3 regions of the Streptomyces sp. SAS_272 genome follow, and region 1 is predicted to be linked to each of the others. Evidence: riboswitches for the same ligand, from Rfam matches in the RefSeq annotation. Region 1 holds a riboswitch; each other region holds the start of a gene.
The links. A riboswitch is a leader RNA that binds a small molecule or an ion and turns the genes downstream of it on or off. The one in region 1 is predicted to bind cyclic di-AMP.
Positions count from the first base shown of each region.

Region 2: another riboswitch for cyclic di-AMP. It lies ahead of ACN6LD_RS13480 (M23 family metallopeptidase); the one in region 1 lies ahead of ACN6LD_RS25180 (M23 family metallopeptidase).
Region 3: another riboswitch for cyclic di-AMP. It lies ahead of ACN6LD_RS36365 (M23 family metallopeptidase); the one in region 1 lies ahead of ACN6LD_RS25180 (M23 family metallopeptidase).

Region 1 is NZ_JBMNDR010000048.1:21,224-30,709, forward strand. It holds gene ACN6LD_RS25165 (DNA gyrase/topoisomerase IV subunit A) at 1-441, opposite strand, end outside; gene ACN6LD_RS25170 (M16 family metallopeptidase) at 713-2,062, shown strand; gene ACN6LD_RS25175 (M16 family metallopeptidase) at 2,059-3,447, shown strand; cyclic di-AMP (ydaO/yuaA leader) riboswitch at 3,658-3,824, shown strand; gene ACN6LD_RS25180 (M23 family metallopeptidase) at 3,839-4,594, shown strand; gene ACN6LD_RS25185 (GntR family transcriptional regulator) at 4,782-5,477, shown strand; gene ACN6LD_RS25190 (HPr family phosphocarrier protein) at 5,602-5,883, opposite strand; gene ACN6LD_RS25195 (bifunctional acetate--CoA ligase family protein/GNAT family N-acetyltransferase) at 6,061-8,874, shown strand.
Region 2 is NZ_JBMNDR010000018.1:21,288-30,773, reverse strand. It holds gene ACN6LD_RS13530 (amino acid permease) at 1-736, shown strand, start outside; tRNA gene ACN6LD_RS13525 (tRNA-Lys) at 837-909, shown strand; gene ACN6LD_RS13520 (HIT family protein) at 1,005-1,454, shown strand; gene ACN6LD_RS13515 (GntR family transcriptional regulator) at 1,501-1,797, opposite strand; gene ACN6LD_RS13510 (hypothetical protein) at 1,956-2,303, shown strand; gene ACN6LD_RS13505 (hypothetical protein) at 2,300-2,620, shown strand; gene ACN6LD_RS13500 (GTP cyclohydrolase II) at 2,607-3,248, opposite strand; gene ACN6LD_RS13495 (MarR family winged helix-turn-helix transcriptional regulator) at 3,382-3,933, opposite strand; gene ACN6LD_RS13490 (dihydrofolate reductase family protein) at 4,016-5,143, shown strand; tRNA gene ACN6LD_RS13485 (tRNA-Met) at 5,252-5,325, shown strand; cyclic di-AMP (ydaO/yuaA leader) riboswitch at 5,671-5,837, shown strand; gene ACN6LD_RS13480 (M23 family metallopeptidase) at 5,847-6,893, shown strand; gene ACN6LD_RS13475 (aldo/keto reductase) at 7,056-8,000, shown strand; gene ACN6LD_RS13470 (PrsW family intramembrane metalloprotease) at 8,148-9,486, opposite strand, start outside.
Region 3 is NZ_JBMNDR010000100.1:5,866-15,351, reverse strand. It holds gene ACN6LD_RS36400 (MBL fold metallo-hydrolase) at 1-1,113, opposite strand, end outside; gene ACN6LD_RS36395 (Glu/Leu/Phe/Val dehydrogenase dimerization domain-containing protein) at 1,241-2,422, shown strand; gene ACN6LD_RS36390 (TetR/AcrR family transcriptional regulator) at 2,465-3,112, shown strand; partial or broken gene ACN6LD_RS36385 (beta-propeller fold lactonase family protein) at 3,270-3,473, opposite strand; gene ACN6LD_RS36380 (SIMPL domain-containing protein) at 3,499-4,272, opposite strand; gene ACN6LD_RS36375 (SGNH/GDSL hydrolase family protein) at 4,449-5,234, opposite strand; gene ACN6LD_RS36370 (DUF6250 domain-containing protein) at 5,361-6,065, opposite strand; gene ACN6LD_RS36365 (M23 family metallopeptidase) at 6,420-7,379, opposite strand; cyclic di-AMP (ydaO/yuaA leader) riboswitch at 7,384-7,541, opposite strand; gene ACN6LD_RS36360 (alpha-galactosidase) at 7,846-9,486, opposite strand, start outside.

The DNA of each region.
Region 1 (9,486 bases):
CGTCATCAGGCTCGTCGCCGCGGCCTGGCGGCACTCCGTGTACCGCATGGCGGCCGGCGGGTCGTCATTGCCGAGGGAGCCGAAGTTGCCGTGGCCGTCGATGAGCGGCACGCGCATGGAGAAGGGCTGGGCCATGCGCACCAGGGCGTCGTAGATCGAGGAGTCGCCGTGCGGGTGCAGCTTGCCCATGACCTCGCCGACGACACGGGCGCACTTCACATAGCCGCGCTCCGGGCGCAGGCCCATCTCGTTCATCTGGTAGACGATGCGGCGGTGCACCGGCTTCAGGCCGTCACGGGCGTCCGGCAGGGCGCGGGAGTAGATGACCGAGTACGCGTACTCGAGGAAGGAGCCCTGCATCTCGTCGACGACGTCGATGTCGAGGATCCGCTCCTCGTACGAGTCGTCGGGCGGCGGGGTCTTCGTGCTGCGGCGGGCCATCGCTGCCGGCTCCTTGCTGGGGCGTGGTACGGGATCTGACGCGGACCATTGTGGACCGTGGCACTGACAGGGCGGGCGAGGACCCGGCGTCGGCCCTTCGGCCCCGCCCGCGAAGTCGCCTCGTCCACGGCTGCCCGCAGGCTACGCGATCTCGCTCTCGGCGTATGTCGTCCGGGAACTTCGCCTCCTGTCCGCACGCTTGCATACAGTGACAGGACCGGCAGGAAAACCGCGGTTTCGACGACCGCGTCCGCGATCGGAAGGGACGTACATGCCCATGGGTCACACGGCCACAGCCCAGGCAGGCTCCGGGGGCCTGACAGCGACCGAGCACCGCCTGGCCAACGGCCTGCGCGTGGTGCTCTCGGAGGACCACCTGACCCCGGTGGCGGCGGTGTGCCTCTGGTACGACGTCGGCTCACGCCATGAAGTCAAGGGCCGTACCGGCCTTGCTCACCTTTTCGAGCACCTGATGTTCCAGGGGTCCGGCCAGGTCAAGGGCAACGGTCACTTCGAGCTCGTCCAGGGCGCGGGCGGTTCGCTGAACGGCACCACCAGTTTCGAGCGCACCAACTACTTCGAGACCATGCCCGCCCACCAGCTGGAGCTCGCCCTCTGGCTGGAGGCGGACCGCATGGGGTCCCTGCTCACGGCGCTCGACGACGAGTCGATGGAGAACCAGCGCGACGTCGTCAAGAACGAGCGCCGCCAGCGCTACGACAACGTCCCCTACGGCACCGCCTTCGAGAAGCTCACCGCTCTCGCCTACCCCGACGGCCACCCCTACCACCACACGCCGATCGGCTCGATGGCCGACCTCGACGCGGCGACGCTGGAGGACGCGCGTGCGTTCTTCCGCACGTACTACGCGCCCAACAACGCGGTCCTGTCCGTGGTCGGCGACATCGACCCGGAGCAGACGCTCGCCTGGATCGAGAAGTACTTCGGCTCCATCGCCGGGCACGACGGCAAGCCCGAGCCGCGCGACGGCTCCCTGCCCGACGTGATCGGCGGGCAGCTGCGGGAGGTCGTCGAGGAGGAGGTGCCGGCCCGCGCCCTGATGGCCGCCTACCGTCTGCCCGAGGACGGCACGCGCGCGTGCGACGCCGTCGACCTGGCGCTCACCGTCCTCGGCGGCGGCGAGTCCTCCCGCCTCTACAACCGGCTCGTGCGCCGCGACCGCACAGCGGTGGCGGCCGGCTTCGGCCTGCTGCGGCTCGCCGGGGCGCCGTCCCTGGGCTGGCTGGACGTGAAGACGTCCGGCGACGTCGAGGTGCCCGTCATCGAGGAGGCCATCGACGAGGAGCTCGCCCGGTTCGCCGAGGAGGGCCCCACGGCCGAGGAAATGGAGCGCGCCCAGGCCCAGTTGGAGCGCGAGTGGCTCGACCGGCTCGGCACGGTCGCCGGCCGCGCCGACGAACTGTGCCGGTTCGCCGTCCTGTTCGGCGACCCGCAGCTCGCCCTGACCGCGGTCCAGCGTGTGCTGGACGTGACGGCCGAGGAGGTGCGGGAGATCGCCGAGGCCCGCCTGCGTCCCGACAACCGCGCGGTGCTCGTCTACGAGCCCACCGCCCCCGAAGCCCCCGCCGACCAGGACGAGAACGAGGAGGCGGCCCGGTGACCGAGCTCGCCACGATGGACTTCCACCCCCAGCCCCTGGCGGGCGAGGCCAAGCCGTGGGCGTTCCCGGCGCCCGAGCGCACCGCCCTGGCCAACGGCCTGACGGTGCTGCACTGCCACCGCCCCGGCCAGCAGGTCGTCGCCGTCGAGATCCTGCTCGACGCCCCGCTGGACGCCGAACCGGCCGGTCTCGACGGCCTCGCCACGATCATGGCGCGCGCCTTCACCGAGGGCACCGACAAGCACTCCGCCGAGGAGTTCGCCGCCGAACTGGAGCGCTGCGGCGCCACCCTGGACGCGCACGCCGACCACCCCGGCCTGCGCATCAGCCTCGAGGTCCCGGCCTCGCGCCTGACCAAGGGCCTCGGTCTGCTCGCCGACGCCCTCAGGGCGCCCGCGTTCGCCGACAGCGAGATCGAGCGCCTCGTGCGCAACCGCCTGGACGAGATCCCGCACGAGCTGGCCAACCCCTCCCGGCGCGCCGCCAAGGAGCTCTCCAAGGAGCTGTTCCCGGCCGCCGCCCGCATGTCGCGTCCGCGGCAGGGCACCGCCGAGACGGTCGAGAAGATCGACTCCGCGGCCGTCCGCGCCTTCTACGAGAGGCACGTCCGCCCGGCGACGGCCACCGCCGTGGTCGTCGGCGACCTCACGGGCGTCGACCTGGACGCCCTCCTGGGCGACACCCTGGGCGCCTGGACGGGCTCTGCCGCCGAGCCCCGGCCCGTGCCGCCGGTGATCGCCGACGACACCGGCCGCGTCGTCATCGTGGACCGCCCGGGGGCCGTCCAGACGCAGTTGCTGATCGGCCGGATCGGCGCCGACCGGCACGACAGCGTGTGGCCCGCCCAGGTGCTCGGCACCTACTGCCTCGGCGGCACCCTCACCTCCCGCCTGGACCGCGTCCTGCGTGAGGAGAAGGGCTACACCTACGGCGTTCGCGCCTTCGGGCAGGTCCTCCGGTCCGCGCCGGACGGGTCGGGCGCTGCGATGCTCGCCATCAGCGGTTCCGTGGACACCCCGAACACCGGTCCCGCCCTGGACGACCTGTGGCAGGTGCTGCGCACCCTCGCCGCCGAGGGGCTGACCGACGCCGAGCGCGACGTCGCCGTGCAGAACCTGGTCGGGGTGGCGCCGCTCAAGTACGAGACCGCGGCAGCCGTCGCGGGCACGCTGGCCGACCAGGTGGAGCAGCACCTGCCCGACGACTACCAGGCGACGCTGTACCGCCGGCTCGCCGCCACCGGCACGGTGGAGGCCACCGCGGCGGCCGTGAACGCCTTCCCGGTGGACCGTCTCGTGACGGTCCTCGTGGGCGACGCGGCCCAGATCAAGGCGCCGGTCGAGGCCCTCGGCATCGGCGAGGTGAAGGTCGTGTCCGCCGAGTAGCCGTCGGCGCCGCGGGTAACGGCACGCACGCGCAGGGGCCCTGGTCGACCGAGCGTCACCAGGGCTTCTGTATGTCCGAATTGGGGCGGACGTTGCCTGTCTGCCCTGTGGGATGCGCTACAAAATCCGTGATCCGTTTGAGGATCGGTCCCCCTGCCGCTTAGCTTCATCCGGGCTGTCCGTCAGGCACTGCGCCGCAGCCGCGGCACCGGACAGTCATCGCCGAGTCCCCGTACGGCGCGAGCCAGGGGAGCCGGGGACCCACTTGTGAAGTCCCTGGGGTGAATCGGACGCCCGCGTGTACACGAGGGGGTCCGTAGGAGACCTTCCTGCTCCGAACCCGTCAGCTAACCCGGTAGGCGAGAGGGAAGGAAAGGACACCCCTGACTTCATGGCGTTCACCTGCGCCACCGGGAAGCACCGCCGGCCCAGCCGGATGCAGCGTTCCACCGCTCGCGCGGTCGGCGTGGCGGCGCTCACCACCACCGGTGTGATGGCCACCGTCGCCTCCACCCCGGCCTTCGCGGCCGAGCCCAGCCCCGAGCAGACCGGCCTGATCCCCGTCGTCACGGTGGGCGAGTCCGTCGCCGAGTCGGTCGCCGACCAGGTCGACGAGCAGGTCGCGGCGCAGAAGCAGGCCGCCTTCGAGGAGGCCGCCCGCCAGGCCGCCGCGAAGAAGGCCGTGGAGGAGCGCGAGGCACGCGTGCGTGCCGCCCGTGAGGCCGAGCGCAAGCGCCTCAACACCTTCGTGTCGCCGATCACCGGCTCCTACGTCTCCACCGGCTACCAGGCCAGCAGCTCGCTGTGGTCCTCCGGCAGCCACACCGGCATCGACTTCCACGCGGCCAGCGGCACCACCGTGCACGCGGTCGGCTCCGGCACCGTGGTCGAGGCCGGCTGGGGCGGCGCCTACGGCAACCAGATCGTCATCAAGATGCACGACGGGACCTACACGCAGTACGGCCACCTGTCGTCCATCGAGGTGTCGGTGGGCCAGACGGTCACCCCGGGCCAGCGCATCGCGCTGTCCGGCGCGACCGGCAACGTCACCGGTGCGCACCTGCACTTCGAGGCCCGCACGAGCCCCGAGTACGGCTCGGACATCGACCCGGTCGCCTATCTCCGCAACCACGGCGTCAACGTCTGACGACGATCGGCGACGAATCGTTCGGCCCCGGCCCCTCGGCCGGGGCTTTCGCCGTTTTCGGGGCCCCGCTGTCCAAAAAATATCCCTGGATTCCGGCTCCCCGTCGGAAATTCCCGCTCATTGCAATAGAGTCACGGAACACACGTCAACCGTCGACGTTTCACGGGGATTAAGGCGGAGGTCCGTCATGCGAATTCCGGCGCACTCGGTGTGCACGGCCATCCGGGACGACATCGTCGCGGGTGTCTACGAACGCGGCAGCCGCCTCACCGAGGAACTCCTCGCCCGCCGCTACGGCGTCTCGCGTGTCCCCGTCCGTGAGGCGCTGCGCACACTGGAGGCCGAGGGGTTCGTCGTCACCCGGCGGCACGCGGGCGCGTGCGTGGCGGAGCCCACCGAGCAGGAGGCCGCGGACCTGCTGGAGATGCGGCTGCTGCTGGAGCCGCTCGGCGCCGCCCGGGCCGCACAGCGGCGCACGGACGCCCATCTGAAGGTGCTGCGCGGGCTCGTCCGGCTGGGTCAGGAGCGGGCCAGGAGGGGCAACAGCGAGGACCTGCGCTCCCTGGGGAGCTGGTTCCACGAGACGCTCGCCCAGGCCGCCGGGAGCCCCGCCCTCACGTCGATGCTCACCCAGCTCCGGCATAAGATCGCCTGGATGTACGCGGTGGAGGCGCCGGCCGACCCCGTGGAGTCCTGGGCGGAGCACGGCGCCATCGTCGACGCGGTGACGCGCGGCGACGGGGAGCGCGCGCGGGCGGTCACGGCGCTGCACACCGAGCGCGCGACGCTCGCGCACCGGCTGCGCTTTTCGAGAGGTCCGGAGCGCGCCGAGCGTGTGAGGACTTCGCAACCTCCCGTAAACATGGGCGGTCTGCGGCATTAACACGGGAGCCGTATACAAAGAAGAAGTAATTCGCGGGGGATTACTTCTGCTGCCCGTGAACCGGAAATGCGAAGGGCTCGCCCGATAATTCGGACGAGCCCTTCACCGCGTAATGCGGGGGTGCTCAGACGGTCTCGGGGAGTTCCTCGAGACCTTCGGCGACCAGCTTCGCCAGCCGGTCGAGCGAGGCGTCCGCGCCCTCGGCGTCGGAGGCGAGGACGATCTCCTCGCCACCCTGGGCGCCCAGACCGAGAACGGCCAGCATGGAGGCCGCGTTGACGGGGTTGCCGTCGGCCTTGGCGATCGTCACGGGGATGCCTGCGGCCGTGGCGGCCCGGACGAAGATGGAAGCGGGGCGGGCGTGGAGGCCCTCGGCCCAGCCGACGTTGACGCGGCGCTCAGCCATGTGATGCTGCCCTTCGGTGTCTCAGGTTGTCTAGACCAGTGTTCCACACGTGAAGCGTGTGAGGGACGGTCCCGGGTGTCCCGTCACCGTGTGGCCGTCGGATCGCGGCCTCGACCCGACGTGCGTCCTCAAGACTGCCTGGCGCTGTCGTCGGAAGCGAGCCGTAGTGTGGGCCCCATGCAGAGCGCGTCGGACCGGCACGAGTACCCCGCCCACTGGGAGGCCGACGTGGTGCTGCGCGACGGCGGCACCGCGCGCGTCCGTCCCATCACCGTCGACGACGCGGAGCGCCTGGTCAGCTTCTACGAGCAGGTCTCGGACGAGTCGAAGTACTACCGCTTCTTCGCGCCCTACCCGCGCCTGTCCGCGAAGGACGTCCACCGCTTCACGCACCATGACTTCGTGGACCGCGTGGGACTCGCGGCCACGGTCGGCGGCGAGTTCATCGCCACCGTGCGGTACGACCGCATCGGCGCCGACGGCATGGCCGCCTCGGCGCCGGCCGACGAGGCCGAGGTGGCCTTCCTCGTGCAGGACGCCCACCAGGGGCGCGGCGTCGCCTCCGCCCTCCTCGAACACATCGCGGCCGTCGCACGCGAGCGCGGCATCCGCCGCTTCGCCGCCGAGGTGCTCCCCGCCAACAACAAGATGATCAAGGTGTTCACGGACGCCGGCTACACCCAGAAACGCAGCTTCGAGGACGGCGTCGTCCGCCTGGAGTTCGACCTCGAGCCCACCGAGCGCTCCCTCGCCGTGCAGCGCGCGCGGGAACAGCGTGCCGAGGCGCACTCCGTGCGGCGGCTCCTGACACCCGGCTCGGTCGCCGTCGTCGGCGTCGGGCGCGCCCCGGGCGGGGTCGGCCGGAGCGTCCTCGGCAATCTCCGCGAGGCCGGGTTCACCGGCCGCCTCTACGCCGTGAACCAGGCCTTTCCCGAGGACCTGAAGGAACTGGACGGCGTGCCCGCCCACCGTTCGATCCGGGACATCGCCGAGCCCGTGGACCTCGCGGTCGTCGCCGTCCGGGCCGAGCAGGTGCCCGCGGCCGTCGCCGAGTGCGGCGAACACGGTGTGCAGGGGCTCGTCGTCCTCTCCGCCGGCTATGCCGAGAGCGGTCCCGACGGGCGCGAGCGGCAGCGTGAACTCGTCCGCCACGCGCGCGCGTACGGCATGCGGATCATCGGCCCCAACGCCTTCGGGGTCATCAACACCTCGCCCGACGTGCGGCTCAACGCCTCCCTCGCCCCCGAGATGCCGAGGCCGGGCCGGATCGGCCTGTTCGCCCAGTCGGGCGCCATCGGCATCGCCCTGCTCTCCCGGCTGCACCGGCGCGGCGGCGGCGTCACCGGCGTCACCGGCGTGTCGACCTTCGTCTCCTCGGGCAACCGTGCGGACGTGTCCGGCAACGACGTCCTCCAGTACTGGTACGACGACCCCGACACCGACGTCGCCCTCATGTACCTGGAATCCATCGGCAACCCGCGCAAGTTCACCCGCCTCGCCCGGCGCACCGCGGCCGCGAAGCCCCTGGTCGTCGTCCAGGGCGCCGGTTCCGCCCCGCAGGGGCACGCCGTACGGGCCACACGCCTGCCGCACGCGACGGTGTCGGCGCTGCTGCGGCAGGCCGGCGTGATCCGCGTGGACACCATCACCGAGCTGGTCGACGCGGGCCTGCTCCTCGCCCGTCAGCCGCTGCCGACGGGGCCGCGCGTCGCGATCCTCGGCAACTCCGAGTCTCTCGGACTGCTCACGTACGACGCCTGCCTCTCCGAGGGGCTGCGGCCCCTGCCCCCGCTGGACCTGACCACCGAGGCCGCGGCGGAGGACTTCCACGCCGCGCTGGCGCGCGCGCTGGCCGACGAGACGTGCGACGCGGTGGTCGTGACTGCCATCCCGGCGATCGGGGAGACCTCGCCCGGCGACGCGGAACTCGCACAGGCCCTGCGCTCGGCGGCGGCCGCGGCTCCGGCAAAACCGGTGCTCGTGGTGCACGTGGAGCTCGGCGGCCTCGCGGCGGCGCTGTCCGCCGCCGCGAGCACCGCACCGCGCGCGGAGGCGACCCCACGCGTGCGTGCCGCGGCACAGGACGCAGGGCCGCAGCAGGCCCCCGTCGTCGAGGCGCCGGAGGGCGCACACCTCATCCCCGCCTACCCGGCCGCCGAACGCGCCGTCCGCGCCCTCGCCGAGGCCGTGAAGTACGCCCAGTGGCGGCGCGAGGCGGCGGACCCGGGCCGGGTGCCCGAGTACGAGGACATCGACGAGCGGGGTGCCGCCGCACTGATCGACGGGCTCCTCACGCGCGGACAGGGACTCACCCTGGGCGCCGAGGAGACCGGCGAGCTGCTCGGCCGTTACGGCGTCCGCATCCGCCGGGCGATCCCCGCGCCCTCCCCCGACGAGGCCGCGCGGGCCGCCGCCGCTCTCGGCTACCCCGTCGCCCTCAAGGCCACCGCCCCGCACCTGCGGCACCGAGCCGACCTGGGCGGCGTCCGTCTCGACCTGGCCGACGAAGAGCAACTGCGCAGGGCCTACGCCGAGTTGACCGAGCTCTTCGGGAAGCCGCAGGAGCTCCGGCCGGTCGTCCAGGCGATGGCGCCGCGCGGGGTCGACACCGTCGTCCGGGCGGTCATCGACCCGGCGGCGGGGGCCGTGCTGTCCTTCGGGCTCGCCGGAGCCGCCTCGCAGCTCCTCGGAGACACGGCGCACCGACTGGTTCCGGTCACCGACCGCGACGCGACGTCGCTGATCCGTTCGATCCGGACCGCCCCGCTCCTCTTCGGCTGGCGAGGCTCGACGCCCGTCGACACCCGCGCCCTGGAAGAGCTGCTGCTGCGCGTCTCGCGACTCGTGGACGACCACCCCGAGGTCGTGGCGGTCACCCTGGAACCGGTGGTCGTCGCCCCGCACGGTCTGAGCGTCCTCGGCGCCTCCGTGCGTCTCGCACCCCCGCCCGCGCGCGACGACCTCGGCCCCCGGACCCTGCCGGTGTACTGAGGCCGGCGCACGGCCGGTCCGGGAGCCGGGGAGGGCGGAGACAGGGCGCGGGCGCCGGAGGCGGGCGCCCGCCTCCGTCCGGCACCCCGCGATCGGCCTGCCCGGGGGGTCCTGGCGGGACCGGGACGTGCGGGTCTGGGCCCCGGCGAGTCCCGGACGGCGGCCGGGGCCGACCTCCCGTGTCACCACGAGCTGGAACTCGTCTTCACCGGTCCCGTCTTCCGTGGCCTCCCCGGGGGCCTTCCACGTCCGCGTGCTCCGGGACCCGACGCCCGGCGAACTCGCGAGCCCGGACCGTGGAGTGGGCGAACGCCCCCAGGCCGTGGCCGCGTTCGAGGTGGACGCGGGCGGTCCGGATCCCGCGGGGCCTGCCCCGATCCCGGGGCCCTGCACCCGGCACCGCGGCCTGCTCCGATCCCGCGGCCTGCTTCGGGGCCGCGGAACGGCTCGAGATCGTCCGCGAGCACGTGCTCGGGAACGCGCGCGAGGACGCGCACCCCGGGCGGCGGTTCGCCCCGTGGGTGCGCCGGCCCCACCGCTGAGGAAGCGTTTCCCGCGCCTGCCCCCGGCCGCCCCGGAGCGATCGCGAGAGGCACCTCGCAGTCAGTGGGT
Region 2 (9,486 bases), on a different contig from region 1:
CTGGACCTCGTGGATCGCCGGCTTCGTCCTGCTGCTCGGCTTCACTTACGCCATCCAGTCCTACGACGCCGCCCTCGCCTCGCCGACCGGCGCGCCGCCCGCCCAGATCCTGCTGGACGCGCTCGGCGCGACCGCCGGCAAGCTGCTGCTGCTCGTCGTCATCGGCGCCCAGCTGTTCTGCGGGATGGCGTCGGTGACCGCCAACAGCCGCATGATCTACGCCTTCTCGCGCGACGGGGCGCTGCCCTTCTCGCACATCTGGCACACGGTCAGCCCGCGCACCCGCACGCCCGTCGCGGCGGTCTGGCTGGCGGCCGGCGGCGCGCTGGTGCTGGGCCTGCCCTACCTGATCAACGTGACCGCGTACGCGGCCGTGACCTCCATCGCCGTCATCGGCCTCTACATCGCGTACGTCATCCCGACGCTGCTGCGCATCCGCAAGGGCGACGCCTTCGCGCGGGGGCCGTGGCACCTGGGCCGCTGGTCGAAGGCGATCGGCGTGGTGGCGGTCGCGTGGGTGGCCGTCATCACCGTCCTGTTCATGCTGCCCCAGCTCTCCCCGGTCACCTGGGAGACGTTCAACTACGCCCCGATCGCCGTCCTCGCGGTCCTGGGCTTCGCGGGCGGGTGGTGGCAGCTCTCGGCGCGCGACTGGTTCCTCAACCCCGAGCACGAGAAGACCCTCGCCAGAGAGGCGGCACGGGCGAGCACACCCGGCAAACCGCCCAACCCGTGACCGATCCCGGTCGGTTCCCGTCCTTCGACGCGGCCGTGTCCCCGATACCCGATCGGAGACCCGGCCGCGTCCCGCTATGCTCGGGGAGGCAACATCACCGGGGCCCTTAGCTCAATTGGCAGAGCAGTGGACTTTTAATCCATTGGTTGTGGGTTCGAGTCCCACAGGGCCTACCGGTGCGGGGGAGGGGTCACCCCCTCTGACCTGCCGAGCGGCGCCCGGATCGGCTTCGGCCGACCCGGGCGCCGCTGTTCTACGATCTCGGTTCATGACGACTCCCGACTGCTTCACCTGCAGCAAGGAAGAGCAGTTCGACGACCTTCCGCCACGCGAGTGCGTCGTGCACGACCAGCACTGGCGGGTGGCCCACTCCTTCAACACGGCGGTCCCCGGCTGGCTGGTGCTGCTTCCCCGACGCCACGTCGCCGCAGTCCACGACCTCACCGACGCCGAGGCGTCCACCCTGGGGACGTGGCAGGTCAAGCTCTCCCGGGCGCTCCGCAGCCTGACGGGTTGCGCCAAGACCTACGTCGTCCAATTCGCCGAAGCCGAGGGCTTCGCGCACGTGCACTTCCACATCGTTCCGCGCATGACGGATCTGCCGCCGGAGCATCGTGGGCCCGGCGTCTTCGAGCTGCTCCGGCGGCCCGAGGCGGAGTGGGTGACGGCCGACCAGGCAGACCGGACGGCCCGTCTTCTCCGGGCTCGACTTCAGTGACGGCCGACTGAGTGCGCGGGGGCAGGCCCGGGCGCCGCTTCGTTCGTCAGGCGTCCGGGTCGCTCTCCTGGGGTGCGTCGCCGGGCGGCTGTTCGACGACGAAGGATCCCTTGCCGCGCACCGTGACGATCAGTCCGCGCTCGCGGAGTTCCTGTGCGGCCCTCCGTGCAGTGAGCCGCGCCACGCCGTACTCGTCGGCGAGGTGGTTCTCCGAGGGGATCGGTCTGTCCGGAGCCAGCTCCCCAGCGGCGATCTTCTTGGCGATGACGTCGGCCAGCTGCACGTAGAGAGGCCGCGCGCTCATCGGGTCCAGGGTGGCGTCCGACTCTTCTGTATCGCTCATTTGTCCAACGTAGAGCGGTAATGATGTGCACGATCGTGTGGATCCCTCTCTACTTGTATGTAGAGGGCTATAGACCGGTGTAGCTTCGAAAACGGAAAGACCCCGGCGAGGTGGCTAGACCTCCCGGGGCGTGGCCAACGCCGCAAAGGAGCGTCGACATGCACGACCTTATCCGTCGCACCCTCGAATGGATGCGTCTTCTTCTCGCGCCCGGCACCGGGAAACGGCGTCGCACGCATCGTCAGCGGGCCAGGCTCTGCCTGCACTTCACCGCCGTACGGCATGACCCCGCCCCCGTGGCTCCGCGCCTCCCCCTGCACCGTTCCCCGTACGGTCTCGTCGGCTCTCTCGACGGCGCCGACTCCGTGCTCGTGCGCCCCTATCTCGCCGCGCACGACCGGGAAGCCGCGCTCCGGCAGCGTCGTCGCCTCGCCCTCGTCCTGGCCGCAGACTTCGGGATCGACCTGGACGGGCACCTGATCGGCGCGCAGGAGGCGGCCGCGTGACGAAGCCGGCCTTCTCCTCGTCCCCCCGGCTGCTGCCCTGGCCGTCCCCCGAAGGGAAACCCTGCTACCTGGTGACCGACGACCAGGGCAGCCGCCTCTCCCGTCTCGCCGACGAGCTGGAGGCCCAGCAGCTCGCCACGGCCGAGGATGTGCTCGGCCTCGCCCGCCCGCTGCTGGACGACCCCGCGTCGCCGTACACCGAGGTGCGTTACGCCGGTCTCCGGCTCGCCGAGTGCCTGAGAGACGCCCTGCGCGTCGCGGAGTCCCGGGGCATGCGCCTGCCCGTACCGGAGGCCGAAGGCGTCAGACCGCGCTGAGGCCGGTGAGGGAGGCCAGCGGCAGCGTGTGCTGGGTCTGCAGGACCTTCGCGCGCAGGTAGCGGACGTTGTGCGGGGTGGTGAAGACGCCGGTCGGCACGCGGTCGTGGACGTCGATGCCCAGATCGCGCAACTGCTCTGCCTTGTCGGGGTTGTTGGACAGCAGGTCCAGACTCGTGATGCCGAGGGCGCGCAGCATCTGGGCGGCCGACGTGTAGTCACGGTCGTCCTCGGGCAGGCCGAGCGCGGCGTTCGCCTCGTAGGTGTCGAGGCCCTGGTCCTGGAGGGCGTACGCGTCGAGCTTGTTGTAGAGGCCGATGCCGCGGCCCTCCTGGCGGAGGTAGAGCAGGGCGCCGCCCGTCGCCGCTATCCGCTCGACCGCCTCGCGCAGCTGGGGGCCGCAGTCGCAGCGGGCGGAGCCGAAGGCGTCGCCGGTCAGGCACTCGGAGTGCAGCCGGACCAGCGGGACCGAGCCCGGGGCCGGCTCGCCGAGGACGACGGCGACGTGCTCCTGGCCGTCGACGAGGCCGTGGAAGGTGACCAGTTCGGCGTCGACGGAGTAGCCGTCGTGGAAGCGGAGCGGTACCCGGACGCGGGCGCGCTGGGTGGCGGCGGGGGTGTCGGGCATGAGGGGCTCCCGGGTCCGGAGGGCGTTGACAGGGTGACACTGGGCCGGGTGTTGCTTCAGATTTGAAGCAACTCCGACGAAACGAGACCCTACCCCATGCTTTAAATTTGAAGCAACTGGTTTGTGGTGCGGCTCACGAGACCCCGGAGGCCCCCGGGGTCCCCGGCGTTCCGGAGCAGGGCGACGAACGCCGCCGCCACGGGAGCTCCTCGGGTCCGGCCTCGCCGCCCGCGTCCTCCTGGAAACCCCGGACGACCTGCGTGAAGATCTCCTCGAGCTGGCCCACCTGCTCGGGGGTGAGCCGGTCGAACAGGCCGGCGCGGACCGTCTCGACATGGCCGGGTGCGAGGTTCTGCAGGATCGCCATGCCCTCGTCCGTCAGGACCGCGACGGTGCCGCGCTTGTCCCAGCGGCAGTCCTCGCGCCGCACCAGCCCGTCCTTCTCCAGCCGGGACACCGCATAGGTCAGCCTGCTACGGGTGATCTTCAGCTGCTCCGCGAGCTCGGTCATCCGCAGTCGTCGCTCCGGGATCTCCGAGAGGTTGGCGAGGATGGAGTAGTACAGGTGGGGCATGCCGGCCTCCTGCTGGAGCTGCCGGTCGATCGCGTCCTCCAGCAGGAGGTAGCCGGCAACGTAGGCGCGCCAGGCGCGCTGCTCCTCGGGGGTGAGCCAGCGAGTCGTCATGCACCCAGTGTAGGTTGTTTCAAACTTGAACCAAGACGTCCCGCACCAAGACCGCCGTCGGACCGAGCCCGGGAGCACGTCGATGCCGTACCCGTACGTCCTGCTGTCCGCCGCCGTCTCCCTCGACGGCTTCCTGGACGACACCACGCCCGAACGCCTGCTGCTCTCCAGCCCCGCCGACTTCGACCGCGTCGACGCGGTACGGGCTTCCGTGGACGCCATCCTCATCGGCGCCGGCACCATCCGCGCCGACAACCCCCGGCTCCTGGTGAACTCCCCCGAGCGCCGCGCCGCCCGGGTCGCCGTCGGCCGGCCGGCCTACCCGCTCAAGGTCACCGTCAGCGGCTCCGGCGACCTCGACCCGGCGGCGAACTTCTGGCACACGGGCGGCGAGAAGGTCGTGTACACGACCGAGAAGGGCGCCGAACGGGCCCGCGCGCTCGGCATCGCCGCACACGTCGTCCCGCTCGGCCCCGAACTGGACTGGCGCCGCCTTCTCACCCACCTCCACGACGAGCTCGGCGTCCGGCGTCTCATGGTCGAGGGCGGCGGAACCGTCCACACCCAGCTGCTCCAGCAGGGCCTCGCCGACGAACTCCAGCTCGTCCTCGCCCCGCTGTTCGTGGGCGACCCGGACGCGCCCCGCCTCTTCGGGCCGGGCGCCTACCAGGGCGGACGGCTGCGGCTGGTGGAGACACGGCGCATCGAGGACGTCGTCCTGCACCGCTACGAGCCCACCGCCCCGGGCGCCGGACCGCTCGCCGCCGCTGCCGACCGGCACTGGCTGGCCCTCGCCTGCGAGCTGGCCGCCCAGTGCCCGCCCTCGGACACGGCGTTCAGCGTCGGCGCGGTGATCGTGGCCGCCGACGGGACGGAGCTGGCCCGCGGGCACTCCCGCGAGGGCGGCGACCCGGTCGTGCACGCCGAGGAGGCGGCGCTCGCGAAGCTCGGCCCAGCCGACCCCCGGCTGGCCGCCGCCACCGTCTACAGCAGCCTCGAGCCCTGCGCCCGCCGCTCCTCCCGCCCCGCCCCGTGCGCCCGCCTCATCCTGGACGCCGGCGTGCGCAGGGTGGTCACGGCGTGGCGCGAGCCGGACACCTTCGTGACGGCGGCGGACGGGACCGGCCTGCTGGCCGCCGCGGGCGTCGACGTCCTCGTGCTGCCGGAGTACGAGGAGCGGGCGAAGGCCCCGAACCGGCACCTGGTGTGAGGCCGCGGCGGGAGCCCGGGCCGGGAGCCCGGGCGGGAGTCGCGGCGGGGGCGCGACAAAGCCTGGTTCTGGGCGTCCCCCGGATGACGTACACTGGAGTCACAACGACGCGGGGTGGAGCAGCTCGGTAGCTCGCTGGGCTCATAACCCAGAGGTCGCAGGTTCAAATCCTGTCCCCGCTACTGAAGGCCGAGGGCCGGAATCCGAAAGGGTTCCGGCCCTCGGTGCGTTCGCCCCGTGGCGCGTCCTCGCCCCCGCTTCCTCACTTCCCTCGCGTCCTCGCGCTTTTGTGACGCTGCGTGCGCGCGCGGCCGCCCTGTGCGCCGGCCCCGAGTCGCCGTGTCTACGCGTGTGACGGGTGGGGCATCCTGAACGAGGGTCAACTCGCCCGTTTTTCACCGCTGCTGGCCAGAAAGTCCAGGCCAGAAATGTTGTTGATCAAGCAGAACGGCTTGGAAACGCACCCCCGGGTCTATTAACGTTCGATAACGCAGCGCGGCCGTCCCAGCCGACACCAGAGTCGGCTCCGTGCGCACGCGCCGAATCCCGCAAGGGAACCGGGGAACCACCACCTTGGGGTGAATCACGCGGAAGCCTCCGTGAACTCGCAGAGTCCACGGCCGGTATACGCGCGTAGGAGACCTTCCGACTCCGAACCCGTCAGCTAACCCGGTAGGCGACGGAAGGAAAGGAGTGCGCCCGCGTGGCGTCCAACCCGCCGGCCCCCGAGGCCCCGTACGCGCCGGTCCAGTCCCCCACCGACACCTTCGGCTACGGCGGCTACCGCACCGACGAGGGCCCCTGGGAGGAGTGGAACCCCACCGCGGAGTCCATTCGCCCGGTACGCGGCAAGCACCGCGTCGCCAAGCAGCGCGGCGGCGGATTCGCCCGCAGCTCCACCGTCCTCGGCGTCGGCGTCATAGCCGCCGTGAGCGCGGGCGGGATGGCCAGCGCCAACACCGGCAAGGCCCCGGTCTCCATCTCCATGCCGGACCTGCCGGGCGTGGGCTCGCTGATCTCCGACGACAAGCCCGCCCCGGAAGCCGCGTCCGCTCTGGCGAGCTTCGGCTCCGAGGCCGCCGTCGATGCCGACGCCGACGCCGACGCCGACGCCGACCAGAGCGTCGCCGACGCCGGCGAGGCCCTGCGCAGCCGCATCATGGCCCAGGCCGAGTCGCAGAAGACCCAGGTCGAGGTCAAGGCCGCCGCCGCGGCCGCCAAGGCGAAGGCCGACGCCGTCGTCAAGGCCGAGAAGGAGGCGGAGGCCAAGGCCGCCGCCGCGAAGAAGAAGGCCGCCGAGGAGGCCGCCGCCAAGGTCGAGGCCGCGCGCCTGGCCGAGCTGGCCAAGCAGTACACGCTGCCGACCTCCTCGTACACCATCACCTCGACGTTCGGCCAGGCCGGCTCCCTGTGGTCCTCCGGCTACCACACCGGACTCGACTTCGCCGCGCCCACCGGCACGCTCATCAAGGCCGTCCACAGCGGCACCGTCACCGAGGCGGGCTGGGCCGGCGCCTACGGCTACCGCACCATCCTGACCCTGGACGACGGCACCGAACTCTGGTTCTGCCACCAGTCGTCGATCAGCGTCAGCGTCGGCCAGAAGGTCGCCACCGGTGACGTGATCGGCCGCGTGGGCGCCACCGGGAACGTCACCGGGGCGCACCTGCACCTCGAGGTCCACGCGAACGGCAACGCCGAGGGCATCGACCCGGCGGCCTGGCTGCGCAGCAAGGGCCTCAACCCCTGAGCCGTGCCTCGAGGAGGCCTGAGTCGTCTCTCGAGGAGCTCTGAGGACCATCGAGCAACGGCAGCCCTGACGGCCACCCCCGACGTCAGGGCTGCCGCTTGTTCATCTGTTCTTCGTGTCACGCGAGGAATGGCGTGCCTGCCGCGTCCGTTGAGACGAAGCATGACTTCCCTACGCACCATCGGCTCCTCCGACCTCAAGGTCTTCCCGCTCGCCCTCGGCGGCAACGTCTTCGGCTGGACCGCGGACGAGGCGGCCTCCTTCGCCGTCCTCGACGCCTACACGGCCGCGGGCGGCAACTTCGTCGACACCGCCGACTCCTACTCCGCGTGGGTCGAGGGCAACAGCGGCGGTGAGTCCGAGACCGTCATCGGCAAGTGGCTGAAGGCCCGCGGCAACCGCGACGACGTCGTGATCGCCACCAAGGTCAGCCAGCACCCCGACTTCCCCGGTCTGTCCGCCGACAACATCAAGGCCGCCGCCGACGCCTCCCTGCGCCGCCTCGGCACCGACCACATCGACCTCTACTACACGCACTTCGACAAGACCGAGGTGCCCGTCGAAGAGATCGTCGGCGCGCTCGACGAGCTGGTGAAGGCGGGCAAGGTGCGGCACATCGCCGCCTCCAACATCTCGCCCGAACGCCTCCGGGAGTCCCTGGAGTTCTCCGACCGCGAGGGACTCGCCCGGTACGTCGCCCTCCAGCCCCACTACAACCTGGTCTCGCGCGACACCTACGAGGGCGGCCTCCAGGATCTCGCCGCCCGCTTCGGCCTCGCCGCCGTCCCGTACTTCGCGCTGGCCTCCGGCTTCCTCACCGGCAAGTACCGGCCCGGCACCACGGTCGAGAGCGCCCGCGCGGGCAGCGCCGCCAAGCACCTCGACACGGCTCGGGGCCGCAGCGTCCTCGCCGTGCTGGACGAGATCGCCGGCGCCCACGACGCCCAGGTGGCCACGGTCGCCCTGGCGTGGCTCGCCGCGCAGCCGACGGTGGCCGCGCCGATCGCCTCCGCCCGCACGGTCGAGCAGCTCCCGGCGCTGCTGGCGGTGGCGGACCTGGAACTGACGGAGGCGGAGGTCACCCGCCTGACCCAGGCGTCGGCATGAACTGATCGGCGCGTCCGGCCTGTCGTGCTGACTCCAGACGGGTTCGGCGCGTCCGGCCTGTCGTTCTGATTCGTGACGGGTTCGGCGTGCCCGGGCTGTCCGATCAGCGTGAGGTGGCCGGCCGCTGGTGCGTGACGCTGGGCGGCTCTACTGGTGAGGGTTGGCCGCGGGGTGGGGGCCCGGTGGATATCCGTAGCCGTACCCGTATCCGGGCTCTTGACCGTGCCCGTATCCGTACCCGGGCGTGTGGCCGTTCCTGTGGTCGTTTCCGGGGGAGTGCGGCCGGCCGCCGTACGCCGGGCTCTGGCTGTACGCCGGGCCTTGCCCGTACGCCGGGCCTTGCCCGTACGCCGGGCCCGGCCCGTACGCCGGGCCGCCCTGCCCGTATCCCTGCGTCGGGCCGTACGCCTGCCCCGGTGGGCCGTACCCCGGGCCCAGGCCCTGGCCCTGGCCGTACCCGTAGGCCCCGTACGCCGGCCAGGGCGGCGGGGGCATCCGTACCGGAGGGGCCGTCATGCGGGCCGCGTGGTCCAGGGCGGGGCGGGCGACGTCCTTCCGCCGCCACAGCTCGTTCAGCAACTCCCGTTCGCGGACCAGGAAATCGGCCCCGGCCCGCCCCTGCCGGCCGCGGTGACGCAGGAACGCGAGGGATGTCGCGTACGCCTCGTACTGGGCCACCGCGCGAGCCGCCGGCCTGCCGAGGTGACGCCCGGCGTACACCCGGGCCAGCCGCCGGGCCCGCATCGAGCCGAGTGCGAACGGCTCGGCCGGGGTGAGCCAGCCGGCGGCCGCGTAGGCGGGCAGTTCCTCGCGCACCGTGCGCAGCTCGCGCTGGCGTGTCCACACCACCAGCCAGGTCAGCAGTCCGAACGCGGGCACCATGATCGCCGCGTACACCGCGAGGAACCCGAGCTCGCCGAAGGACGAGGAGCCGTTCCACAGGGCGTGCATGCCCATCGCGAGGAGCAGCCCGCACAGCGGAAGGAGCACACGCCGCGTGTGCTGACGCTCCCCGGAGAGCGCGGCGAAGCCGAAGCCGATGCCGGTCAGGACGGTGAACAGGGGGTGCGCGAACGGCGACATGACGACGCGCACGAAGAAGGTCGCGGCGGTGACGGAGGCGATGCCGCTGTCGCCCGTGAGCTGGTCGGTTCCGAAGGCGGTGCCGAGGTAGAGGATGTTCTCGGTGAAGGCGAAGCCGGTGGCGGTGATCCCGGCTATCACCACGCCGTCGACGATGCCGGTGAAGTCCCGCCGGCGGAAGAGGAAGACGAGCAGGACGGCCGCGGCCTTGGCGGACTCCTCGACGACCGGCGCTATGACGGTCGCGCCGAGGGTGTCGGCGCCGGACGGGTCCGCGGTCGCGGTGGCTATCCATCTGGTCGCGAAACTGTTGGCGATGATGGCTATCAGCGCCGCCGCGCACGCGCCCCAGGCGAAGGCGAAGAGCAGGTTCCGCCACGGGCCGGGCTCGACCCGGTCGAGC
Region 3 (9,486 bases), on a different contig from region 1:
GGCGGGAGCCATGGCCACACCGCGCCACCACGGCTCTTGCGGAACGGTCTCGGCGGTGGGCTCGAACGGCTCACCCGGGCGGGGCAGGGCGACCCGCGCCCCCGCGGCGCGCCCGGCGGCCAGCGTGCCCTCCCCCGGCTCGGCCCACGCGTGCGTGGCCAGGTTGAAGGTGGCCCAGTGGATCGGCGTCATCACACCGCCGACGCCGCCCTGGAGGTCGAGGTGGGCCCGCATGCCCTCCTCGGGCGTCATGTGGATGTCGGGCCAGAAGTCGGAGTACGCCCCGATCTGGATCATCGTCGCGTCGAACGGGCCGTGCGCGGCGCCGATGTCCCGGAAACCGTCGAAGTAACCGGTGTCCCCGCTGTGGAAGATCCGGTGCTCCGCGCCCGCCACCACCCACGAGGCCCACAGGGTGTGCTGGCTGTTGCGCAGCCCTCGGCCGCAGAAGTGGCGGGCCGGGGTGGCCGTCAGGGTCAGCCCGCCGACCTCGGTCGCCTCGTGCCAGTCCAGCTCGCGCAGCCGCCCCGCGGACACGCCCCAGTGCTCGAGATGGGCGCCCACGCCGAGCGGCACCGCGAACAGGGTGTCCGTGCCGGCCAGCGCCTTGATCGTGGGCAGGTCCAGGTGGTCGTAGTGGTCGTGCGAGATGACGACCACGTCGACCGGGCCGAGCGCGGCCAGCGGAAGCGGCGCCGGGTGCAGGCGCCGCGGTCCCGCGAAGGCGAACGGGGAGCAGCGCTCACCCCAGACGGGATCGAACAGCACCCGCTGCCCGTCGATCTCCGCGAGCACGCTGGAGTGCCCCATCCAGGTCGTCCTGAGGCCGGTGACCGGCGGCTTGGCGAGGTCGGCGAGGGTGGTGGCGTGCACCGGCACGGTGCCTGCGGGAGCCCGCCGGGGGCGCTGCTCCTTGTCGAAGAAGACCTTGGCGAAGTCCAGCATCGAGCCCGAGGGGCGCGTGCGCGCGGGGCCGCCGGGGTTCTTGAAGACGCCGTCCTCGTAGTGGGGCGATCTGCGGATGCGCGCCAGGCGCTCACCGCTCGGATCCGCGCCGAAGGCCTCGGGCTGCAGACCGCGGAGCCCGGAGCTCAGGGGACGGAAACCGGACACGGTACCTCCAGGTGGAGTCGCTGAGGCATTCCATTATGGTCGCCTCGTCCGACAACGCGTCGACAGCCCTCTCACCCCACCCCGATACTGACCCACTGTTCAGTACCGCCCCGGTCTTGGAGTCCGTGTGTCCGACGCCCCCCTGTTGTCCCTGACCTGGACGGACGACGTCACCGGCCGTCGGGGCTTCCTGGTCGTCGACCGTCTCGTGCGCGGCGTGTGCAGCGGCGGACTGCGGATGCGGGAGGGCTGCACCCTGGCGGAGGTGACCGGCCTGGCCCGCGGCATGAGCCTCAAGGAGGCGCTGCACTACGACCCCGACGCGGCGTACGTGCCGCTGGGCGGGGCCAAGGGCGGCATCGACTGCGATCCACGGGATCCGCGGGCGTACGGGATGCTGGTGCGCTATCTGCGGGCGATGCGTCCGTACGTGGAGAGCTGCTGGACCACCGGCGAGGACCTGGGACTGACCCAGGCCCTGGTGGACCGGGCCGCCGCCGAGGCGGGTCTCGTCTCGTCCGTGCAGGCCGTCTATCCGTTGCTGGACGACGCGCACGCGGCCCGCGCGCGCCTGGCGGACGCCTTCGCGGTCGAGGTGGACGGCATCGGCCTCGACGCGCTGGTCGGCGGCTGCGGAGTGGCCGAGTCCGTGCTGACGGCCCTGGACCGGGCCGGCGTGCCGTACGCCGGGACCCGGGTCGCGCTCCAGGGGCTCGGCACCATGGGCGGCGCCACCGCACGCTTCCTCACGCGCGCGGGACTGACGGTCGTGGCCGTCGCCGACGTCAAGGGCACGATCGTCCGTCCCGGTGGGCTCGACGTGGAGGCGCTGCTGGCCGCACGGGACGGCCACGGCACGGTCGACCGGTCCGCGCTGCGCCCCGGCGACCGTGAACTGGCAGGCGACGCCTGGCTGTCGGCGGAGGCCGACGTGCTGGTGCCGGCCGCCGTGTCGTACGCGATCGGCGTGCGGGAGCAGGAGCACATCACCGCACGCTGGATCGCCGAGGCCGCGAACATGCCGGTCCTCCCGGAGGCGGAGGCACTGCTGCACGCACGCGGGGTGAGCGTGCTGCCCGACGTCGTCGTCAACTCCGGGACGAACGCCTGGTGGTGGTGGACGCTCTTCGGCGACGTCGGCGCGGACGCACAGGAGGCCTTCGGCTACACGCGCCGCTCGATGCGCCTCCTGACGGAGCGGGTGCTGGCCCGCGCGGAGGCCGACGGGAAGACCCCGCGGGCGGCCGCGCACGCGCTGGCGAAGGAACGGCTGCGGGCGGTCACGGAGCGGTTCGGCAGCCGCCGATGACGGCGTCTGGGCAGCTCACAGCCCCTGTGTAGGGTGACGGACGTGGTGAGAGTCCGGTTGAGCGTGGCCGAGCGGCGGGAGGAAATGCTGCGGGCGGCCATCGAGCAGATCGAGGCGCGGGGCGTGGCGGCGGTCAGGATCGCCGACGTGGCCGCGTCCCTCGGGGTGAGCAACGCGCTGGTGCTGTACCACTTCTCGACGAAGGAGCGGCTGGTGGCCGACGCGTTCGCTCGCGCGGCCCAGGACGACCTGGCGCATCTGCGCAAGCTCGTCGACCGCCGCACCACGGCGCTGCGCCGACTGCGGTCGGCGGTGCGCTGGTACGCGCCCACCGGCCAGGCCAAGGGCTGGCGACTGTGGATCGAGGGCTGGGCGGTGTCGCTGCGCGAGCCGGCTCTGCGGGAGGTCGCCCGCCATCTCGACCGGGAGTGGAAGGCCGCGCTCTCCGGGGTGATCGCGGAGGGCGTCGCCGCGGGCGAGTTCCGCTGCCCGGACCCGGCCGGCACGGCCCTGCGTCTGACAGCCCTGCTGGACGGACTCGCCGTACAGCTGACGTCCTATGCGGGCGCGGTGCCCCGGGCCCGGGCGCAGGAGTGGGTGGAGGAGGCCCTGACCCGCGAACTCGGTCTGTCTCCCGGCGCCTCCGATCCTTCCGGCGCGGCCGGCGCCTCCGGCACACAGGGATCCTGACCTCCCGGCAGCACGGAGGACGGCCGACAGCGCGCAGGCCGGAAGGCGGGGGCCGGGGCCGGAGAGCGGGGGCCAGGGCCGGGAGCCGGAAGACGGAAGACGGCGGGGCTGAACGCCTCGTCGGAGCCGCACGCCCGTCCGTGCCACGGCCGCAAGCGTTGACGACGTAGGCGTGCCGGCCCGCCGGGTGGAAGGCGAGGTGGCGTGGCCCCGACCCGGGGCGCAGGGCGTGCTCCCGGTGCAGTACGGGCGCGCCGTCCCGCAGCGAGTCCGCGCCGAGGTCCACGCTGACCGCTCACCGGCCGCTCGGGTCGGGCTGGACCCCGGACCGCGAAGGCGGCCAGGACCGCCGACTTCGCGGAGGGGCCGTGCGGCCTGGGCGGTGCTCAGTCCAGCGCGTAGACCGCCGTCACCGTCGCCGTCGCCCGGATCTCGCCGGGTGCCGCGGGCACCGCGGCCATGCCGGCGCCGGGCGTGTCCCCGGCCGAGGGGACGGGGCGCGGCGTCGTGGACGCGTCCTCACTGAGCGAGATCAGCCGGCCCAGGCCGCGGCCGCTGAGGCGGGCGTACTGCTCGGCCTTGGCCCGCGCGTCGGCGTGCGCGGCCTCCCGTGCGCGGGCCTGCAGCGGGGCCGGGTCGGAGACGTCGAAGACCACGAAGCCGATGCGTGCCGCGTCGCCCGCGGCGTCCGTGACCGCCTGAAGGACTGCGCCGGTCCTCGACACCTGGCGCACCTTGACGGTGAAGGACTGGGCGGCCTGGTAGCCCGTCAGCCGGGAGGCGCCGCCCGTGTGGTCGTGGACGGGACGGAGAAAGACGCTCTCGGTGCGGATGTCCCGCTCGGGGACGCCCTCGGCGCGGACCGCGGCGAGCAGCGCGGCGGCCGCGCTGCTCTGCGCGTCCATCGCGGCCTGCGGGGTCTTGGCGGTGGCCTCGACGCCCGCGCCGACGACCGCGAGGTCGGGCTCCGCGCTCGCGCTGCCCTCGCCGGTCACGGTCACGGTGGCGGCGCCGGCCGGTACGGCGCCGGCCCCCACGGCGTCGGCTGCGGCCGCGGGGCGGGCGGGCAGCGCCGCTGCCGTGGGCGCGGTGAGCGCCGGACCGCCGAGGGCGAGCAGGGCGACGAGCGCCGAGGCGACGGACGTACGGGAAAGGCGCATACGGGACCGGTCCTCGAAAGCGTCGGGGCGGACGGTGCGGGTGCGGTCATCCCAGCACCGGCCCCGTTCCCCGCCCCGACGCCACTCCCGTGCGATCACCTCACTGGTGGAGCGGCCCGCCGTACGACGCCGACGGCCGGCCGCTCCCCCGCGTGCCAAGAGTGATCCCGGACCGGCTACGCGACGGCCGCGATGCGCATCCTGATGTCGTCGGGGGAGAGCGCGCCCTTGGCGATCACATGGTCGCCGGAGGACTCCCCGCGCAGCCGGCGCCCGATCCAGGGCACCAGGTACTCGCGGGCCCAGTGCACGTCGTCGCGCCGTACGTCGAGGGCGCCGCGCGGCGGGAGGAGCGGCCAGGGCTGCTCCGGATCGGCCGGCACGTCGAGGCCGAGGACCTGCCCGGCGCGCAGGGCCACCCGTGTGTGCCCCTCCGGGGAGAGATGGAGCCGGTCGCCGTCCCAGGCCCTGCGGTCCTGCACGGACTTCAGGGACCACAGGTCGAGCACGGGACAGCCGTACCGGTCGGCGACGGCGCGGACGTGCCCGTTGAAGGTGGCGATCTTGCCGCGCAGGTGCTTGAGCACGGGGACGCCACGGGTGTCGAAGCCGGTGGTCACCATGACCGTGCCGGCTACGGCGGTCAGGGCCGAGATCGCGCGCTCGAAACGCTCGGCGACCTCGTCCGGGTCGGTGCCGGGACGGAGGATGTCGTTACCGCCCGCGCAGAAGGAGACCAGGTCCGGGGCGAGTTCCACCGCCCGGGCGAGCTGGTCCTCCATGATCTGGTCGAGCAGCTTTCCGCGGACCGCGAGGTTGGCGTAGGCGAAGTCGCCTTCGGGCCGCAGGTCCGCGAGAAGTACCGCGAACCGGTCGGCCCAGCCGACGAACGCCCCGTCGGGGCCGGGGTCGCCGACGCCTTCGGTGAAGCTGTCCCCCACCGCCACGTACGACCCGATCACTGATCTGTTGTCACTCTTCGAATCGTCTGCCACGGCAGATCATGATTCACCTTCCAATGTGACCTACGCGACCGTAGGCAGGGGTTGACGGTCGGTGAGAAAAGCCACTCCTAAAGAGTTTGCCAATCAGGGAATAAGGGACCACACGCGGAAGTCGTTGATGCGGAAGTGGCTCCAGGTGGTACGGAAGGCGAAGTGGCCGCTCGTGTACGGCTCCGGGTCGGTGTGGTCGAAGACCAGCCGCCCGTTGTTCCACCAGCGCACGACCGAGCCGTCGGAGACGATCCGCACGTGGTGCGGCCGGTTCGCGACGAGCAGCGGCTCGGTGTAGTCGTACAGCAGCGGGCGCACTCCCGGCTCGCCCACGTAACGGCGCATCCTGGTCGTGGTGTTGCCGTTGGCGCCGTAGCCGACGTAGTACGTCTTGAGGCGGTCGTACTCGGCGAGGGCGCCGCCGCGCGGGGTGGCGAAGAGGTCGTCCGGGGAGCGGACGTCGACGGCGTTCCAGAAGTTGTTGAGGTCGGAGACGCGGTCGTTGGGCCCGCCCGCGGAGATGGGCGTGGCGACGTACTCGAGGACGTACGGCCCGTCGAGCCGCCGCCTGAACCAGACGGTGGCGCCGGCCGGCACGTCGATCTCGAGGCTCCCGCAGGAGGCGGTGACCGTTCCGCCCTGTTCCCGCTCGACGGCCCACCGGCCGAGCCCGCGGCGGAAGTCGTCGTGGGCGAGGAGCCTGCGGCGCGGCGCGGCACTCGCCGTCGTCGCGGGGGCGAGGGCGGTCAGGGCGGCGGAGGCGGCGAGTGCGCCGAATGCTCTGCGCGTCGTCGTCACGGGATGCGGCTCCTTCGGTCGGACCGGGGCGGCGGGGCGGCCTTCCGCGAGCGGCGGAACCCGGGCCGACGCCTGGCCGGCGTCCCACCGGGTCCGAGGCCGCCGCCGAAAGCGCTTGCCGTCTGACCTGACCACTGTGTCCGCATCGGCGTCGCCTGTCGACGGTGCGACCGGACACGCCACACGACCGCAATCGAACGATCATGAATGAGCGCAGTCGGCGGAGGTCCTCGGAGTCCGCGGGGTCCGCGGGGTCCGCGGCGCACCCACAGCGGACGCGCCGAAGGCCGGCCCCGGATCGTGCGATCGGGGCCGGCCTTCGGCTGCGTGTCAGGCGCGGGGTCGTCGGAGGGGTCAGCCGACCGAGACGCCGTGGGAGCGGAGGTAGGCGAGCGGATCGACGTCCGAGCCGTAGTCCGGCGTGGTGCGGATCTCGAAGTGCAGGTGCGGTCCGGTCACGTTGCCCGTGGCGCCGGAGAGCCCGACCTGCTGGCCCGCGCCGACGGTCTGGCCGGCCGAGACGGAGAGCTGGGACAGGTGGGCGTACTGGGCGTAGTAGCCGTCGTTCAGCTTGATGACGACCTGGTTGCCGTAGGCGCCGCCCCAGCCCGCGGAGACGACGGTGCCCGCGGCGACGGCCTTGAGCGGGGTGCCGGTCGGGACGACGAAGTCGACGCCGGTGTGGTAGCCGCTCGACCACATGCTGCCCGACTGGTGGTACGGCGTGCCTACGGTGGCGCCGGACACCGGCAGGGTGAAGCCGCCCGCGTTGCTCTCGGCGGCCTGGGTGGTCGTCTTCGCGGAGGCCGCGGAGGACGAGGACTTGGACGCCTGCGAGGACTTCGAGGACTTCGAGGACTTCGGCGAAGAGTCCGCCGAGGACGAGGAAGAGGTCGAACCGGACGACTTGGCGGTGCCGGCCGCGGCCCTCTTGCCGATCGACAGCTCGAGGCCGGGGTGGATCAGCGAGGGGTCGGCGCCGACGGCCTCGCGGTTGTCCTGGTACAGCCTCTTCCAGCCGCCGCTGACGTGCTGTTCGGTCGCGATCTTCGAGAGATAGTCGCCGGACCGCACGGTGTAGGTCGTGGCGGCGGCGGTCTTCCGGGTCACCGGAGCGGCCTGCACGGCCTTCTGGGAAACCGTCTGCGCGACGGCCTGGGAGACGGCCTGGGACGCCGACTCCCCCGTGGCCGCATGGGCGCCGGAAGCCGCCATGAGCGGAAGCGCGAGCGCGGCCCCGCCGGTTCCGGCGGCGGCTATGGAACGGGTGAAACGCTGGGCCTTGGGACGGCGATGCTTACCCTTCGCGGGCATGACGAATTCCTCTCCGGCGCCTGCGAGGTGAGCTGTCGGGTGCGGACTGGAGATGTCCGGCCACGTCGGGACGCGGCTTTACCCCGAGCCTGTTCCGGGACCGGAACAGGCGGTAGTGCCTGTGGGTCCCCCGCTCCTGCCGTGCACGGGTGAGTGTGCGGATTCCGGGCGGCGGCAGGATTAGGCGTCCGTCCGGATTGGTGTGGAACGTAAGCGACCAGGACGCACAGGGACAAGCAGAGGTTGCACTGACATGGCATTTCTCTTGATCCGCCACGACAATTACCGGTCACGCTCCGTGAATCAGAACGGCCCTATCCGGTCAAGCACCCCGGAAAACCACACGAATTACGTGAACATGACGGGCGACGTACGGTCACGGATATGACGCTGCTCACGTGACGCTTCTCCAGCTTTCTTCATGACAGAGCGAGTTGGAACGAAGAATCCAATTCGGACAGAAACCTCAGATGCGACGCAGCCGGATAACCGTCGCATCGAGGTCGCCCCGCAATCCGGTACGCATCCCGTGATGCAGAAGCACCGCACCTCGGTGGATTTCTCCTGATTCACGGCATTCATACGATGCCGTGGGGTCGAGCCCGCGCAGCCGCAGCGCCGGAACGGGCTCGCCGAACCGCTGCGCCTGGAGCCAGGCGAGGACGACGGTCTCGTCCCCGAGCACGTACTGGACGGCGCTCAGGCCGCCCGTCGGGGGACGCAGCCGATACAGGTCGCCCTGCTGCACGACATGCCGGACGTCCTTGTAGAGGCCCACCCAGCGGCGCGCCTCGGCGAGCTCCTCCTCGCTCCACTCGGCGAGGTCGCCGCCGACGCCGAGCACCCCCGCCATGGCGCTGACGAACCGGAAGCGCAGCGAGCTGACCCGCCCGTTGAGCTGCGTGTTGGGGCTGTCGGTGACCCACGCGGCCATGACCCGGGCGGGGTGGATCTGACTGAAGCCGTGCTGGATGTCGAGCCGGTCCAGCGGGTCCGTGTTGTCGGACGTCCACACCTGGTCGGTGCGGCTCATGATCCCCAGGTCGACGCGCCCGCCGCCGCCCGAGCAGGACTCGAAGGCGACGCCCGGGTGGGCCGCCCGCAGCCGGTCCAGCAGGTTGTACAGGGCCCGTACGTGGTCGACCCACAGGCGTTGCGGATAGGGGTCGTCCGGCCAGCCGGCGTCGGTGAAGCAGCGGTTGAAGTCCCACTTGACGTAGTCGATCGGCGCGCTGGACAGGAGTCCGTCGAGCTGTTCCCAGAGGTACTCCTGGACGTCCTCGCGCGCGAGGTTCAGCATGAGCTGATTGCGGAACTCCGTCCGCTTTCGTCCTGGTTGGAACTGCACCCAGTCCGGGTGCGCACGGTAGAGGTCGCTGTCCGGGTTGACCATCTCGGGCTCGACCCAGATGCCGAACTGCATGCCGAGGGCGCGCACGTAGTCGGCGAGGGGCTTCAGCCCGTTCGGGAAGCGGTCCGGGTTGGGCTGCCAGTCGCCGAGCCCGGCGTGGTCGCCGGTGCGGGCCCCGAACCAGCCGTCGTCCACCACGAAGAGCTCGACGCCGATCGACGCGGCGCGCCTGGCGAGGGTCGCCTGCTGCTCCTCGGAGATGTCGAAGTAGGTGGCCTCCCAGGAGTTGAACAGCACCGGCCGGTCCTGCCCGGCGTCCGGGACGACGTGGGCCCGCTGGTAGGCGTGCCAGGCGCGGCTCGCCCCGCCGAAGCCGGCGTCGCTCCACAGGCCGGCGAAGACCGGCGTGGTGAAGGACTCGCCGGCAGCGAGGCGCAGCAGGCCCGAGTCGTCGTACCCGGCTCCGCCGGTGATCTGCACGCGCGCGTCGGGGAGCTGGGCGACGGCGATCCGCCAGGAGCCCGACCAGCCGAGGGCACAGCCGTAGACCTCGCCGCGCTCCTCGGTGGCGTCGGTGTCCAGGGCGACCCAGGGCAGGTGCTGGTGCCCGGTGTGTCCGCGCCGGCTGCCGATGACCGTCTCGCCGTGGCCGAGCGGGGTGCGCGCGAGCCGCGACTCGGCGGCCCAGCGGCCGTGCAGCTGCGACAGCCGCCAGTCGTCCCGCTCGGGCAGGGTCCAGGTGGCCGAGTCCGCGCG